2 regions of the Micromonospora sp. NPDC005252 genome follow, and region 2 is predicted to be linked to the other one. Evidence: riboswitches for the same ligand, from Rfam matches in the RefSeq annotation. Region 2 holds a riboswitch; the other holds the start of a gene.
The links. Region 2 has a riboswitch for cobalamin ahead of cobN (cobaltochelatase subunit CobN). Riboswitches for the same ligand answer to the same signal wherever they lie in the genome.

Region 1: another riboswitch for cobalamin. It lies ahead of ACFYPH_RS17660 (ribonucleoside-diphosphate reductase subunit alpha); the one in region 2 lies ahead of cobN (cobaltochelatase subunit CobN).

What each region holds. Positions count from the first base shown of each region.
Region 1 covers NZ_JBIAKN010000005.1:330,689-339,060, forward strand. Annotated here, with positions in the region: gene ACFYPH_RS17650 (family 43 glycosylhydrolase) at 1-289, shown strand, start outside; gene ACFYPH_RS17655 (ribonucleotide-diphosphate reductase subunit beta) at 436-1,431, opposite strand; gene ACFYPH_RS17660 (ribonucleoside-diphosphate reductase subunit alpha) at 1,470-3,818, opposite strand; cobalamin riboswitch at 3,997-4,217, opposite strand; cobalamin riboswitch at 4,414-4,487, shown strand; gene ACFYPH_RS17665 (CbtB domain-containing protein) at 4,546-4,749, shown strand; gene ACFYPH_RS17670 (CbtA family protein) at 4,740-5,510, shown strand; gene ACFYPH_RS17675 (histidine phosphatase family protein) at 5,507-6,109, shown strand; gene ACFYPH_RS17680 (GH92 family glycosyl hydrolase) at 6,622-8,372, opposite strand, start outside.
Region 2 covers NZ_JBIAKN010000002.1:218,868-227,239, reverse strand. Annotated here, with positions in the region: gene cobO (cob(I)yrinic acid a,c-diamide adenosyltransferase) at 1-402, opposite strand, end outside; gene ACFYPH_RS06780 (VWA domain-containing protein) at 476-2,605, opposite strand; gene cobN (cobaltochelatase subunit CobN) at 2,602-6,270, opposite strand; cobalamin riboswitch at 6,553-6,682, opposite strand; gene ACFYPH_RS06770 (hypothetical protein) at 6,966-7,301, opposite strand; gene helR (RNA polymerase recycling motor ATPase HelR) at 7,564-8,372, shown strand, end outside.

The sequences.
Region 1 (8,372 bases), on a different contig from region 2:
CAACACCGTGGTCAACACGTGGCAGGGCGGATTCGAAGGACGGCTGACGGTCACCAACGCCGGGGCCTCGTCGCTCGCCGGGTGGCGGGTCACCTTCACCCTCCCCAGTGGGCAGACGGTGTCACAGGTCTGGAACGGCACCCTCACCCAGACGGGCAACCAGGTGACCGTCGCGAACGCCGCCTACAACGGGCAGCTCGCGCCGGGAACGTCCACCACCGCGGGCTACCTCAGCACGAGCGCCACCACCAGTCCGCCGACCATCACTCCGACCTGCTCCCCCGCCTGAGGGTCACTCCACCCCCAAGAACACCCCCACCCCATCCCCACCTCGCCCGCCGCCGACGTTGATCATGAATTTGGTGCCCCTGACACGCCGATAGGGGAGCAGCAACTTCCTGGTCGACGGGGTGGGGAGGGGGTGGGGTGGGGGTCCTAGAAGTCGTCGTCGAAGGCCACCGTCCCGGTCACTCCCACCTGGTACGCCGACACCCGCCGCTCGAAGAAGTTGGACAGCTCCTGGACGTCCTGCAACTCCATGAAGGCGAACGGGTTGGCGGACCCGTAGTGCGGGGCGATCCCGAGCTGGACGAGACGGCGGTCGGCGACGTGCTGGAGATACTCCCGCATGTCCGCCCGGGTGAGACCGGGCACGCCCTGACCCACCAGGTCCTCGGCGAACTGGACCTCGCACTCGACGGCCTCGGTGAGCATCTGGCGAACCTGGTCGGCGAGATCGTCGTCGAACAGGTCGGGCTCCTCGGCACGCACGGTGTCCACCACGTCGAACGCGAACGCCATGTGCATCGACTCGTCGCGGAAGACCCAGTTGGTGCCGGAGGCCAGGCCGTGCAGCAGGCCGCGGGAGCGCAGGAAGTAGACGTACGCGAACGCGCCGTAGAAGAACAATCCCTCGATGCAGGCGGCGAAGCAGATGAGGTTGAGCAGGAACGCGCGCCGGTCGTCCCGGGTCCGCAGCTCGCGCAACTCCCCCAGCGAGTCGATCCAGCGGAAGCAGAACTCGGCCTTGCGGCGGATCGAGGGGATGTTTTCGATGGCGGCGAAGGCGGCGAACCGCTCGGTCTCGTCGGGCACGTACGTGTCGAGCAGGTTGAGGTAGAACTGGACGTGCACGGCCTCCTCGAACAGCTGCCGCGACAGGTAGAGGCGGCCTTCCGGGCTGTTGACGTGCTGGTACAGGTTGAGCACGAGGTTGTTGGCGACGATCGTGTCGCCGGTGGCGAAGAACGCGACGAGGCGGCTGACCAGGTGCCGCTCGGCCGGCGACAGCCTGTCCAGATCGGCGAGGTCGGCGTGCAGGTCGACCTCCTCGACCGTCCAGGTGTTGCGGATGGCGGCGCGGAACCGGTCGAAGAAGTGCGGGTAGCGCATCGGGCGGAGAGTGAGATCCATCCCGGGGTCGAGCAGCATGTGCGTGGTCCTCGCGTCGGCGGCGGTGTCGGAGACGGTCACTGGCACGCCTCGCACGACTCGGGGTTCTCCAGCGAGCAGGCCAGCGCCTCGGCGTCACTCGTCGACGGCGTGACGAGGGCGACGGCGGCGGGCGTGACGGTGGCCTGCTGGATGCGTGTGGCGGGACGGGAGCGCAGGTAGTAGGTGGTCTTCAGCCCGGTCTTCCAGGCGTACAGGTACATCGAGGAGAGCTTGCCGATGGTGGGCGAGGCCAGGAACAGGTTCAGCGACTGGGACTGGTCGATGAACGGGGCGCGGGCGGCGGCCAGGTCGATCAGCGCCCGCTGCGGCAGCTCCCACGCGGTGCGGAACAGCTCCCGCACGTCGGCCGGGAGTTCCACGACGTCCTGCACCGACCCCTCCGCGCGCCGGATCGCCGACCGGATCTGCTCGGTCCACAGGCCACGCGCCTTCAGCTCGCGGACCAGGGCCGTGTTGACCTGGAGGAACTCCCCGGACAGGGTCTCGCGCTTGAACAGGTTCGAGACCTGCGGCTCGATGCACTCGTAACACCCGGCGATCGAGGCGATGGTCGCGGTCGGCGCGACCGCCACCAGCAGCGAGTTGCGCAGCCCGTACTCCCCGACCCGCTGGCGCAGCGCGGCCCAGCGCGCGGTCTGCGTACCCTCGACACCCCACAGGTCGGGTTGGAGCTGGCCCCGCGCGGCCCGGGTCTGGGCGTACGCCGGATGGGCGCCGAACTCACGCGCCAGGTCGGCGGAGGTCTCCAGCGCGGTCAGGTACAGCTCCTCGCTGATCCGGGTGGACAGCTTCCGCGCGGCCGGCGAGTCGAACGGCAGCCGCAGTGCGAAGAACACGTCCTGCAGGCCCATCAGCCCGAGCCCGACCGGCCGCCAACGGGGGTTGCTCGCCGCCGCCTGCGATGTCGGGTAGTAGTTGATGTCGATGACCCGGTCGAGGAACGTCACAGCGGTCCGGACCGTGGCGCGCAGTCGCGGCCAGTCGATGCCGCTCCCGGTCAGGTGGGCGGCGACGTTCACCGAGCCGAGGTTGCACACCGCGGTCTCGGCGTCGCTGGACACCTCGATGATCTCGGTGCACAGGTTGGACAGGTGCACCACGTTGCCCGGCTCGGCCGTCTGGTTGCACAGCCGGTTGGCCGCGTCCTTGAAGGTCATCCAGCCGTTGCCGGTCTGGGCCAGTGTGCGCATCATCTTCCCGTACAGCTCCCGCGCCGGCACCTGCCGCACGTAGCGGCCCTGTGCCTCGGCCGCCCGGTACGCGGCGTCGAACCGCTCCCCCCACAGGTCGGGCAGCTCGGGAACCTCGTCCGGGTCGAACAGCGACCACACCTCGTCGGCCTCGACCCGGCGCATGAACTCGTCCGGGATCCAGTTGGCGAGGTTTAGGTTGTGGGTACGCCGGGCGTCCTCGCCGGTGTTGTCCCGCAGTTGCAGGAACTCCTCGATGTCCGGATGCCACGGCTCCAGGTAGACGCAGGCCGCGCCCTTGCGCCGGCCGCCCTGGTTGACCGCGGCGACGCTCGCGTCGAGCGTACGCAGCCACGGCACGATCCCGTTGGACTGCCCGTTGGTGCCGCGGATCAGCGCGCCCCGGGACCGGACCCGGGAGTACGCGATGCCGATGCCACCGGCGAACTTGGACAGGTTCGCGACCTGGGCGTAGCGCTGGTAGATCGAGTCCAACTCGTCGCGCGGCGAGTCGACGAGGTAGCACGAGGACATCTGCGTGTGCCGGGTGCCGGAGTTGAACAGCGTGGGTGAGCTGGGCAGGTAGGCCAGGCTGGACATCAGCCGGTAGAAGTCGACCGCCTCGTCCGGCGTACGGGACAGGCCGCAGGCCACCCGCAGCAGCCAGTACTGCGGGCTCTCCAGCACCAGCCGGCTGGTGGGGTGGCGCAGCAGGTACCGGTCGTAGACCGTACGCAGCCCGAAGTACTCGAAGCGGCGGTCGCCGTCGGCGTCGACGGCGTCGTCGAGCAAGCTGCCGTGCGCGGCGACGAACGCGGCGGTCTCGTCTCCGATCAGCCCCTGCGCGTGGCCGGTCCGGATCGCCGCGCTGAACGAGGTGACGCCCTGTCGGCGTACCTCCCGGTCGATGTGGCTGGCCAGCAGCCGGGCGGCGAGGCGCGAGTACTGCGGCTCCGTACCGATCATCTCGGCAGCGGTCTGGATGGTCAGCCGGTCCAGCTCGGCTGTCGTCGCGCCGTCGTACAGGCCGCTGATCGTGCGGGTCGCCACCCGCAGCGGGTCGACGTCGGGCAGGTCGTCGGCCCAGCGCTCGACCTCGGCGACGAGCCTGCGCACGTCCACCGGCTCGCTGGCGCCGCCGCGTTCGCGGACCTGCCCCGGCGTACGCCGCAGGGCCGTCTCGCCGCCGGCCGCGGCTACCTCGGTAACTGTCACCACTCACTCCTCGCGAGCTTGAGGACCTGATGGCCCTCGGCACGAGGAGACCGACACCGGCGGACGCCACGCCGGCGGCGCGGATCCGAAAGGCGTCGGCCGTCCCACGCGGCCTCGGACCACCGCCCACCCGGATGCGGGTACGCGGCGCGCTGGCAGGTCTTCGGACTCGCGGGCACGACCGGGGTTCACCCGGTCCCCTACTGGCCGTCGCTTCCCAGGCCAGGTGGCGGCCCAGTGCTGATGACGGCTGTCGTTCCCACTCACCGCTGCGGGGCAGTCCCGGAATTCCACCGGGTTCCCTCTTGCCTCGGCCGCCCTGGGATGAGTGGCCGAACCAGCTGCGGTCGACACCATATATAGGGGCGACTGGGTTTGTCACACCCCACATGTCGGGTCCGGGCGTGTCGCGGTCGCCGCTGACGGCCGTCGTCGATCCGTCGGCGACGGCAGACGCGCGAGCATCCGGCGGGGTCGCGTTCGGACACCGCCGTCGGCTTGACCGACCGAACCGGCACCGATACGGTCGACCCACTATCTGCGGCGACGCGAGGGAAGCCGGTGAGAATCCGGCGCGGTCGCGCCACTGTGAGCGGTCCCCGACCCCGGGGCCGCGAGCCAGGACGCTCGGTCGTCCGCAGCCTTGCGATGGGGACGCGTCATCCCCGAGGAGGTTCGTGCACGCATGTCCAGTTCCACGTCCAGCCAGCCGCTGGTGCACCCCGCTGCCCCGACCCGTCTCCTGTGGACGGTCCTGGCCACCGTCGCCGTGCTCACCTTGCTGGCCTATCTCGTCGCCTTCGACCAGGGCGCGGTCTCGCGCAGCGGGACGTACCTGCACGAGCTGATGCACGACGGCCGGCACCTGCTCGGTGTCCCGTGCCACTGAGCGGCACCGGCACCGCACCCACGTTCGTCACGGTTCTCCTGCGCGGGCTGCTCGCCGGCCTGGTGGCCGGCCTGCTCGCCGGAACGTTCGCCTACGTCGTCGGCGAACCCCACGTCGAGGCGGCCATCGCCATCGAGGAGGCGGCGGCACACGCCGAACCCGCCACCGGGGGGCACCAGCACGACGAGGACGCTCTGGTCAGCAGGAACGGCCAGCACGGCGGGCTGTTCCTGGCCACCGCCCTGTTCGGGGCCGCGATGGGTGGCCTGCTGGCCACCGCGTACGTCCTGCTGAACCGGCGGCGGCGCACGGTTGACGACGGGTGGTCCGGCCTGCTGCTGGCCGGCGGCGCGCTGCTCGGCGCGGTGATCGTGCCGTTCCTCAAGTACCCGCCGAACCCGCCGGCCGTCGGCGACCCGGCCACCATCAACCAGCGCACGGTCACCTACCTGCTGCTGGTGGTCCTCGGCCTGGTGGCGGTCTGGTCCGGTTCGCTGGGCTACCGGTCGGTCGGCGAGCAGGCGCCGGTGTGGCTGCGCGCCGCCGCGGCGGTCGGCGGGTTCCTGCTGGTCACCGGCGTGGCCTACGTGGTGCTGCCGTCGTTCCAGGAGGTCCCGGGGGACTTCCCCGCCACGCTGCTGTGGAGCTTCCGGCTCGCCTCCCTCGGCACCCAGGTGGTGCTGTGGACCGGGATCGGCCTGCTCTTCGCCGCCCTGATGCACCGGCAGCGCGCGGTAACCGACGCACGACTGGCCGGGTGAACGCCACCAGCCTGCGGCTGGTCGCCCACGGTCACACCGCCGCCCTGCGGCGGGCCCGGTTCGGCGGGGACGACACACTGGACGAGGGTGGCCGCAGCGCCGCCCTCGCCCTGTCCCCCACCGTGCTGGGCCGGCGGGCGCCGTCGGGCGACACCGACGCCTGCCTGTCCAGCCCCGCGGCGGCGGCCGTCCAGACCGCGTACGCCCTCGGTCTCGCGCCCGCTGTGGAGACGGCGCTGGCCGACTGCGACTACGGCGACTGGACCGGCCGGTCGCTGAAGGAGATCGGCGCCGCGCAGCCCGACGCGCTGCACGAGTGGCTGTCCACCCCGGACGCCGCGCCGCACGGGGGCGAGTCCGTCGCCGCCCTACGCGAGCGCGTCGGCCGCTGGCTGGACCAACAGCGCGGCCTCGGCCGACGGGTCACGGCCGTCACCCACCCGCTCGTGATCCGGGTCGCGGTCGTGCACGCCCTGGGACTACCGCTGGCGACGTACCGGCAGTTGGACGTCGAGCCGTTGGCGGTCGTCCGGCTCACCGGCCAGGGCCCACGGTGGCGGCTCCGCCTGAGCGCGCCTCCGGCACCCGCGAGCGGGTGACGACTGTCGACCACGGCCCCTGTAGAGCTGCCCCAGATTCGGGGCGGCATGGAAGCGGTGGGGTCGGGCTGCCGGCAGGCGTACAGACCGGTGAGCGACATACCGCAGAGGTATGAATATGACTCTGAGGTATGTGCCTCACGGGCGACGCGCCCTCGCCCGCCGCGCCGGGCGACAGGGCCACGCAAGACCGGCGGCCGCGCGACCCGCGACGCACGACCACGACGCGTGACGCGCGCGAGTCTCGGGGTCGAGATCGGGCGGGCCCAGAACGGGTGTCGGGGGGGGGGGGGGGCGCCCCCCCCCCCCCCGCGGGGGTGGGGGGGGGGTGTGCGGCCGGGGGCCGGGACCGGGGGGGGCACCCCCCCCCCCCCCCGGGGGCCGCCCCCCGGCCCCACGCCCCCGCCCCGGCGGCCCGGCGGGGGCGGGGGGGGGGGGGGGGGGGGGGGCCCCCCCGGGGGGGGGGGGGGCGGCCGCGCCCCCCCCCCCCCCCCGACTGTGTTGTTCCCGGCTTACTTCGCGCCGGTGACCGTGAACGGTCGGGACACCGCCGTCGCCGACGTGGCGCCGGACAGCGTCACACTGGTCACGCCCGGCTGCGCCGAATCCGGAACGGTGACGGTCGCGCCGGAGACCACGCCGTCGCCGTTCGCGCGTACCGTGCCGACCGCACGACCGTCGCTGACGCTGACCGTGATCGCCTCGTTCGGCGCGAACCCGGAACCGTCGACCGTGATCGACATACCGCGCGGTCCGGACGTCGTGGGCAGCGACACCCGCGGCTGGTAGGCCGGGCCCGCCGGACGCGCGGTCACCTGGACGGTGGCCGTCGCCGGCGTACCCGAGGACGCGCCGGTGGCGCTGACGGCGTACCGGCCCGGGGTCGTGTCCCCCGACGTCGCGACGGAGGCGCGGACCGTGCCCGTCGCGGACGCCGAGACCGTCACGCTCCGCGTCGTGCCGGCGGCCAGAACCACCGTCACCCGCTCGCCGGCGGCGAACCCGCTGCCGTCGACCGTGACCGCGTCACCGGCGACGACCGGCTGAGCCCCGGACACCGCGAGCGTCGGCTGCGGCCCGGCACGCCGGACGGTAACGGTGAAGGTGGTGGTGCTGCTCGACAGCGTGTCCCACGCCGTGACGTGCACCGTGTAGGTGCCCTCCCGCGCGTAGGTGTGCTGGCCGCTCAGCGCGCCGGCCGCGCCGACCGTCACGTCGTCCGGAACCGTGCCGTCGCCCCACTGGACGCGGGCGCGGTAGCCGGTCGCGCCGGGGACACCGCCGGTCACCGACCCGAGGTTCGCCGCGAGGACCTGCCCGGCGTCGACGCTCTGGTCGGCGGGGGCGGTGGTCGCCAGCGCGGCGGCCGGCGTGCCGTCGTCGGCGACGGCGAACACGTGGATCCGGCCCGCGGAGCGGGGATCGCCGGTCTGCGTCGGCAGGGTCACCGAGACCAGCGTCTTACCCGCCGGGATCTGGTACGGCGTGGTGGCGAACAGGAACGGCTGCGCGCCGTCGCGGCTCGTGCCGCTCAGCCGGTACGCGGATTTCGCGACCACGATGTTGCCGTACGACGGGGTGCCGTTGGCGTTGCCGCCCAGCGTCCAGTCACTGAACTGGATCGGGATGCTGGCGGTGCTGCCGTCGCTGAACGTCACCGTGCCGGCGGTGCTCTGGTTGCCCTGCGTGCCGGCGCCGATGAACGAGATGGTCCGGGCGTCGGACGGCAGGTGCAGAGCGATCGTCGCGCCGTTGCCGGTGGCGTTGTCCGGTTGCCCGGCCGGGATCTGCGGCAGGGTGAAGCCCAGCGCCGTGCCCGGCACCTGCTGCCGCTGACCCTGGGTCACGCCGGCCGCGGCCAGGGCGGCCCGCGAGTACGCCCACGACTTCGCGTCGCAGTCCGCCGCGAGGGTGCCCTCGTCGCCGACGCACACGGTGTCGAACGCCGCGGCGAGACCGTTCTGTGGCGCGTACGCGACGTCGACGCCGACCGTCACCGAGCCCTGGCTGGTGCCGTCGGTGACGGTGACGTTCGCCTGGTGGTAGCCGGGCGTGGCGTAGGTGTGTTCGCCGCTGACGCGGTAGACGGCCCGTGAACTCAGCGTCAGGGTGCCCTCGGTGGCCGGTGAGCCGTCACCCCAGTCGATCGTCGCCGAGTAGTCGTCGGCGGCGCCGCCGGTGACCGTGGCCAGCGCCACCGTCGCGGGTGCGCCGGAGAGCGCGTGCGCGCCGTCCGTGGCGGTCACCGTGATGTCGCCGCCGC
Region 2 (8,372 bases):
GTCCAGCACGTACAGCCCGTACCGCTGCGCGGCCAGGTCGCGCTGGATCTGCCGCCAGCCCTCCAGGGCGTCCGCGGCATGGTCGGCCTCGCCGCCGCGCTGGATCCAGGACCAGCCCTCGCCCATCTTGTGCCAGGCCACCGGCGCGCCCTGGCCGGTACGCTCGTGCACCTCGCCGAGCGCCCGGAAGGCGTTCTCCTCCCCCACCCGCCACTTGGCGCTCTTGACGAACTGGAACACCCCGACCGGCAGGCCGGCGGTCCACGCCCGCAACGCCAACCCGAAGGCAGCGGTCGACTTCCCCTTCATCTGTCCGGTGTGGACGATCAGCAGTGGCCGGTGCCGCCGCTGCCGGGTCGTCAACCCGTCAGCGGGCACCACGCTCGGCTGTCCCTGTGGCATCAGCCCGTCCCCCGTCCCGCGGGCACTCCCGCGATCGTGCCGTTTCTGCTGGTCATCTGCGCACGTGGTCCCCTCATGTCGCGACCGGAACCACACGATCGCGGGGGCGGGTCAGGGCAGCCAGGGGGGTCAGGGGCGCGCTCAGCTGGGTGGCCAGGCGCCGCGCCAGGTGCAGACGGACCGGGCCGGACTCACAGTCGACGACGACGCAGGGGGCCGCTGTCGCGGCCAGCACCGTCGCGGCCGCCGCGGCCCGGTCCAGTGGACGCGGCCCGGCGGTGGCTCTGCCGTCGGTGACGATGAGGACCAGGGGGCGGCGCTTCGGGTCACGTCGGCGCTCCAGCCGCAGCAGCTCGGCGGCGGCGAGCAGGCCCTCGGCCAGCGGCGTGCGTCCACCGGTGGGCAGCTCGGCCAGCCGCGTCGAGGCGGCCAGCACCGACGAGGTGGCCGGCAGCAGCGTCCGCGCACCGCCGGCCCGGAAGGCGATCACGGCGACCTTGTCCCGCCGCTGGTAGGCGTCGGTGAGCAGCGCGAGTACCGCGTCCTTCACGGCGGTCATCCGCTGCCGGGCGCCCATCGACCCGCTCGCGTCCACCACGAACAGCACGAGGTTGCCCTCACGCCCCTCCCGGACCGCCTCCCGCACGTCGTCCGGGCGCAGTCGCAGCGGGCCGGTCAGCCTCCCCCGGGCCGCCTGATGGGGCGCGGCGGCGCGAATCGTGGCCGGCAGGTGCAGCGCGCCGACCCGAGCGGCCGGCACCCGGGCCCCGGTGGTGCGTCCCCGCCCGGTGCGGGCGCGCGACCGCCGCCCGGGCACGCCGTCACCGACGCCGGGCGCGGTGAGCAGCCGGGCCCGCAGACCACCGTGGGGTACGGCCACCGGCTGCCCCTGCCCACCGGAGCCCCGCTGCCGGGTCGATTCACCCTGGTCAGCGGCGTCGTCGCTGCCGTCGGAGCTGCCACCGTAGGGTCCCGCACCGTCGGGGCCGCTGCGGTCGGCACCGCTGCCGGCACCGCCCCGCGGGCCACCGTCGTCCGGGCCACGACGGTCGGCGCCGCCGTCGTCCGGGCCGCCGGGGCCGCCGGAGCCACCGCCCGGGCCGCCACCGTCGGGGTCCGAGCCGTCGGGGCGCGATCCAGCGGGGCCACCGTCGTGCGGGCCGCCGTCGTCGTCCGGATCGTCGGGGTGGGCGTCCTGGGCGCGCTGCAACGCCTCGTCGAGGCGCTTCTCATCCAGGCCCGGCGTGTCGAACGGGTCACGGCGGCGGCGGTGCGGCAGGGCGAGGCGGGCGGCGACCCGTACGTCGTCGATGGTGACCCGGTCCCGGCCGTGCCAGGCCGCGTGGGCGAGGGCGGTACGGGCGGTGACGATGTCGGCGCGCATCCCGTCCACGTCGAACGCGGCGCACACCTCGGCGATCTGCCGCAGCGCGGCGTCCGGAAGGCGTACCCCGGGAAGCCGGCGGCGGGCGGCGGCCACCTGGCCGGCGATCTCCGCGTCGGCGTCGGCCCAGCGGGCGGCGAAGCCCGCCGGGTCGGCGTCGGCGGCGAGCCGGCGACGCACCACCTCGACCCGGACCTCCGGGTCCCGGCTGGCACCCACCTCGACGGTGAGCCCGAATCGGTCGAGCAGCTGCGGGCGCAGCTCCCCCTCCTCCGGGTTCATGGTGCCGACCAGCAGGAAGCGGGCCGCGTGGCTGACCGAGACGCCCTCGCGCTCGACGTGGCTGCGGCCCATCGCCGCCGCGTCGAGCAGCAGGTCGACGAGGTGGTCGTGCAGCAGGTTGACCTCGTCGACGTAGAGGACGCCCCGGTGCGCGGCGGCGAGCAGGCCCGGTTCGAAGGCGCGTACCCCCGCACCGAGGGCCTTCTCCAGGTCGAGCGAGCCGACGACCCGGTCCTCGGCGGCGCCGACCGGCAACTCCACGAGACGGGCCGGACGGGTCTCGACGGTGGCATCGTCCGGGTGCGGCCCGTCCGGGCAGCCCGGGTCGGGCTCGGCGGGGTCGCAGCCGAAGCGGCAGCCGGCGACCCGGTGGACCGGGGGCAGCAACGCGGCGAGCGCCCGGACGGCGGTGGACTTGGCGGTGCCCTTCTCGCCGCGCACGAGGACCCCGCCGATCGCCGGGGAGACAGCGTTGAGCAGCAGCGCCAACCGCATGTCGGCCATGCCGAGCACCGCGCTGAACGGGTAGGTGATCATGCCCGGTCCTCCAGGTCGCCCTCGCTGGCCAGGTACGTGTCACGGAGTCGGTCCAGGGTGGCCGGCTCGGGTTTGGCCCACAGCCCCCGGTCGGCGGCCTCCAGCAGCCGCTCGGTGATGCCGCGCAGCGCCCACGGGTTGGACTGCTCCAGGAACTCCCGGGTCGTGTCGTCGAAGAGGTACGCGGCGGCCAGGTGCTCGTACATCCAGTCGTCGACCACGCCGGCCGTGGCGTCGTAGCCGAACAGGTAGTCCACGGTGGCCGCCAGCTCGAACGCGCCCTTGTAGCCGTGCCGGCGCATCGCCGCGATCCACTTCGGGTTGACCACCCGGGCGCGGAACACCCGCCGGGTCTCCTCGCCCAGCGTGCGGGTGCGCACGTCGTGCGGCATCGCCGAGTCACCCACGTACGCCTGCGGCGACGATCCGGTGAGGTGGCGGACCATCGCCACCATCCCGCCGTGGTATTGGAAGTAGTCGTCCGAGTCGACGATGTCGTGCTCGCGGGTGTCCTGGTTCTTCACCGCCACCGCGATCCGCGCGAACGAGCGTTCCATGTCGGCGCGCGCCTCCCGCCCGTCCAGGCCCCGGCCGTACGCGTAGCCGCCCCACACCGCGTACACCTCGGCGAGGTCGGCGTCGCTGCGCCAGGTCCGCGCGTCGATCAGCGGCAGCAGGCCCGCGCCGTACGCTCCGGGCTTGGAGCCGAAGATCCGGGCGGTGGCCCGCCGCTCGTCGCCGTGTTCGGCGAGGTCGGCGGCGACGTGCGCCCGCACGTAGTTCTCCTCGTCCGGCTCGTCCAGCGCGGCGACCCGCCGTACGGCGTCGTCGAGCAGCGCCACGACGTGCGGGAACGCGTCGCGGAAGAAGCCGGAGATGCGCACGGTCACGTCGACGCGGGGCCGGCCCAGCTCGGCGGTCGGCACCACCTCGATGCCGGTGACCCGCCGGGACCGGTCGTCCCACACCGGGCGGCAGCCCAGCAGCGCGAGCACCTCGGCGATGTCGTCGCCCTGGGTGCGCATGGCGCTGGTGCCCCACACGGTCAACCCCACCGAGCGGGGGTACGTGCCGGTGTCGGCGAGGTGCCGGGCCAGCAGCGAGTCCGCGAGGGCCACCCCGACGTCCCAGGCGTTGCGGCTGGGGATGGCCTTCGGGTCGACGGAGTAGAAGTTGCGGCCGGTGGGCAGCACGTTGACCAGGCCCCGGGTGGGTGAACCGGACGGTCCGGGCGGCACGAACCGCCCGTCGAGCGCCCCGAGGGTGTGGGTCAGCTCGTCGGTGGTGCGCGCCAGCCGGGGCACCAGTTCGGTGGCCGCGAAGCGCAGCACCGCGACGACGTCCGGGATCGGCTGCCCGGTCACCTCCGCGACCACCGCGTCGACCGCCTCGGCGTCCCAGCCGAGCGTCTCCATCCCGATGACCAACCTCCGGGCGAGCGCCTCGATGAGGTCGACGGCGTCGGCGGCCGTGCCGGCCGGCCCGTCCACCACGTCGGTCAACGCCGTGGGCACCGCCAGTCGTTCGCCCGGTGCCGCCAGCAGTTCCTGCTCGTCGAGGCCGTACGCGGCGGCGAGGGCCTGTCGCAGGCCGGGCAGGGCGTGGTTGCCGCCCCAGATCTGGGGTGCGCGCAGCACCGCGAGGACCAGGTTGACCCGCGGTTCGCCGACGGGCGCGTCGGCGAGGATGTGCAGCCCGTCGCGGATCTGCACGTCCTTGACCTCACAGAGGTACCCGTCGAGGTGCAGCACGAAGTCGTCGAAGTCGTCGGCGTCGGGCATCGCCTCGGCGTGCAGGTCGTGATGCAGCTCGGCGGCGCGCACCAGGTCCCAGATCTGCGCCCGCACGGTCGGCACCTTGGCCGGGTCGAGGGCCTGCACGGTGGCGTACTCGTCGAGCAGTTGCTCCAGCTTGGCCAGGTCGCCGTAGGTCTCGGCGCGGGCCATCGGCGGCACCAGGTGGTCGATCACCACGGCGTGTGCGCGCCGCTTGGCCTGGGTGCCCTCGCCGGGGTCGTTGACGATGAACGGGTAGACCAGCGGCAGGTCACCGAGGACCGCGTCGGGCGCGCAGTCGGCCGCCAGGCCGAGACCCTTGCCGGGCAACCATTCCAGGGTGCCGTGCTTGCCCAGGTGCACCACGGCGTCCGCGCCGAAGCCGCCGTCCGCGACGGGCGCGGCCAGCCAGCGGTACGCGGCCAGGTAGTGGTGGCTCGGCGGCAGGTCCGGGTCGTGGTAGATGGCGATCGGGTTCTCCCCGAAGCCACGCGGCGGCTGGATCAGCAGCACCACGTTGCCGAAGCGCAGCCCGGCGAGCACGAGGTCCCCGCCGTCGGTGTAGAGCTCGCCGGGCGGCTCACCCCAGTGCTCCCGCATCCGCTCACGCAGCTTGGCCGGTACCTGGTCGAACCACCGCCGGTAGGTCTCGCCGGGCACCCGGGCCTCGGCGGCGGCCAACTGCTCCGGGGTGAGCCACTCCACGTCGTGCCCACCGGCGGCGATCAGGGCGTGGATCAGCGCGTCGCCGTCGTCGGGCGGCGGCGCGTCCCCCAGGTGGTAACCCGCCTCGGCCAGTGCGGCGAGCAGCCGGACCGCCGAGACGGGGGTGTCCAGCCCGACGGCGTTGCCGACCCGGGAGTGCTTGGTGGGGTACGAGCTGAGCACGACGGCGACCCGCTTGTCGGCGTTGGGCACGTACCGCAGCCGGGCGTGACGCACCGCGATGCCGGCCACCCGGGCGGCCCGCTCGGGGTCGGCGGCGTAGACCGAGAGGCCGTCCGCGTCGATCCGCTTGAACGAGAACGGCACGGTGACGATCCGTCCGTCGAACTCGGGGATGGCCACCTGCATCGCCGCGTCCAACGGGGACAGCCCGGCGTCGCTGCCGGCCCACTGCTCCCTGGTGCTGGTCAGGCAGAGCGCCTGAATGACGGGCACGTCCAGGGCGGCGAGGGCGCCGACGTCCCACGCGTCCTCGTCGCCGCCCCCGGACGCGTCGGCGGCGACCGCTCCGCCGGCCGCGAGCACGGTGACCAGCAGCGCGTCACAGCGGGCGAACAGCCCGAGCGGGCCCGCGCCCGTGGTCAGGCCCCGCAGCGAGCCACAGAAGATCGGCAGCGGGTTGCCCCCGGCCTCCCGCACGGCCTCGGCCAGGACGTCGACGAAGGCGGTGTTGCCGGCGAGGGCGTGCGCCCGGTAGAAGACGATCCCCACGGTGGGCCGCCGCGGGTCGGTCGGGTGGTCGCCGTGTACGCCGTACGCCGGGGTCGGCGCGGGCGGGGCGAACCCCTCGCCGGTGAGCAGCACCGTGTCGCAGAGGAACCGGGCCAGGTGCCCGAGGTTGTCAGGCCCGCCCTCCACCAGGTACGCCAGCGCCTGGGTGACCACTCCGGACGGCACCGTGGAGATCGCCATCAGCTCCGCGTCGGGCACCGCCTCACCGCCGAGCACGACAGTCGGCACGCCGGTGGCGAGCACCGCGGCGAGGCCGTCCGGCCACGCCTGCCGACCCCCGAGCAGGCGTACGACGGCGAGGTCGACCCCGTCGAGCAGGGCGGGCACCTCGTCGGCCGCCACCCGCGCCGGGTTGGCGAGCCGGTAGTCGGCGTCACTGGCGCGGGCGGCCAGCAGGTCGGTGTCGGCGGTGGAGAGCAGCAGAACGCGCACGGCAGGCTCCGGACGGTAACGTCGGCACGCTCGCGAGAGCGGCCTGGCGACGTGGGATGGGCGCAGGGTTCAGCGGAGGCCGCGATCCGGCCGGCTCAGCGGCCTGCGGCCGGGAGCGACGGGCGGCGCGGTCCGGAACTCAGCGGTGAACGGAGTCGATGCCGATCGCGGCGACGGCACGGCCGCGGTGCGCAGGACGGCAGCAGCCGTCGGTGATGGAGACGCCAAGCGTCATCGGGTCCTCCTCGGGTGTCCACGCCCTGGGGTACGTCCCGACGGCCGAAGTATCCTGGCTTCCGGATCGACGCTCTCCCCCGGCCTTCCAACCGCAGACACACGGCCGTGACTCACGAGGGGGGATCGCTCCCCGGTGACAGTGGCGGGACCGCGTCGGATTCGCACCGACTTCCTTCACTGCCGTCAGGCCGCGAATGCTGCCACACCCCTGCGCTGCGGGTCAACGCTGCTCCGGCCCGACGAACGGGCGTGCGTCACCGAGCCTCAACTGTCGACGCGACAGCGGATCACCCGACCTCGATGCCCCGGATCAATGCCCGACATCCTTTGCTCTGCTTCCCTATACGCAACGGGAATGGGGCGTCACTGGCGCTTATTGGTAAGCAGAGCAAAGGATCGGCGGAGCACTCTGGCTCGCGCCGCTGGCCCGGCGGTGGTGGCTTCTGGGCGGAGGAGTCTCAGCGGGCGTGGCGCTCCGGGTGTGCCCGATTCCACACCCGCATCCGCTCCGGGTAGCCGGTGCGGGCCGCCTCGTACAGCGGCACCGCGTGCTTGCGGGCGATGGCGCCCGCCGCGCGGGGTGTGCCGGTGCGGCGGCGGATCCATTCGCCGTCGTGGGCGATCGCCACCACTGTGGTGTCGGTGGCGGTGGTCTCCGGCTCCAGGTAGAACTCCACTCCCCGCCGGCTGGCGACGAACGACTCCAGCGCGGCGAGATCGTCCCGGGTGGCCTCGCGGTCCAGCTTCGTTGGGGTCGCCTCGGTGCCCCGTGACCGCCGGTTGAACCAGCCCATGCCCAGCCCCTCTCCTCGGACGCCACTCCAGTTCAGCACCGATTCCTGGCAATACGCTGCACGCCAGGTGGGAGAAATCTGACTCGGCGGAGCGCGGACGGAACCGCTGGAGCGGGCGTACCGAACGGAAGCCCTGAAAGCGGGGGACAACACTCCCCGCCATATCCAACATATACCGCATGGGGGGACTTGCGGCAAGGCCCCAGGTGTACCGCAGAATTGCCCGTCCAAGGCCAGGACCTGCGGAAACGGGAGCCAATACATGCACAACTCGTCGGCGGCGGCCAGCGCGTTCGACCTTCCCGACAACCTCGCCGCCAAGGCCGACCCGGCGCTGATCGACCGTGACGAGCAGCACTTCGCCGTCATCGCGGCGAGCCTGGAGCAGTCGATCGCCGAGCTGTCCGACCGCCTCGACGCCGAGCGCCGGGCACCCGCCGGCAAGGGCCGCCAGGCGGTAGTCCGGGACGAGGAGATCCGCCGGCTGACCGCTCGCCTGCGCGCCCTGCGGCGCTTCGGTCTGGACCTGTGCCTCGGGCGCATCGTCAGCGCGGACGACCCCGAGCCGGTCTACATCGGACGCTTCGGCCTCACCGACGGCAACGGTCGGCGGCTGCTGCTCGACTGGCGCTCCCCGGCGGCCGAGCCGTTCTTCGGGGCGACCCACGCCAACCCGATGGGCCTGGCGAGCCGGCGTCGGTACCGCTGGACGCTCGGCCGGATCAGCGACTACTGGGACGAGGTGTTCACCCCGGACGGGTTCGAGGGGCACGCGGCGCTGGACGACCAGTCCGCGTTCATCGCCAGCCTCGGCGGCAACCGGTCGGCCCGGATGCGCGACGTGCTCGGCACCATCCAGGCCGACCAGGACGCCATCATCCGGGCCGGATCGCGCGGCGCTCTCGTCGTCGACGGCGGTCCGGGCACGGGCAAGACCGTCGTCGCCCTGCACCGCACCGCGTACCTGCTCTACTCCGACCCCCGCCTCGGTCACCGCCGCGGCGGGGTGCTGTTCGTCGGGCCGCACGAGCCCTACCTGGCGTACGTCGCCGACGTTCTGCCCAGCCTCGG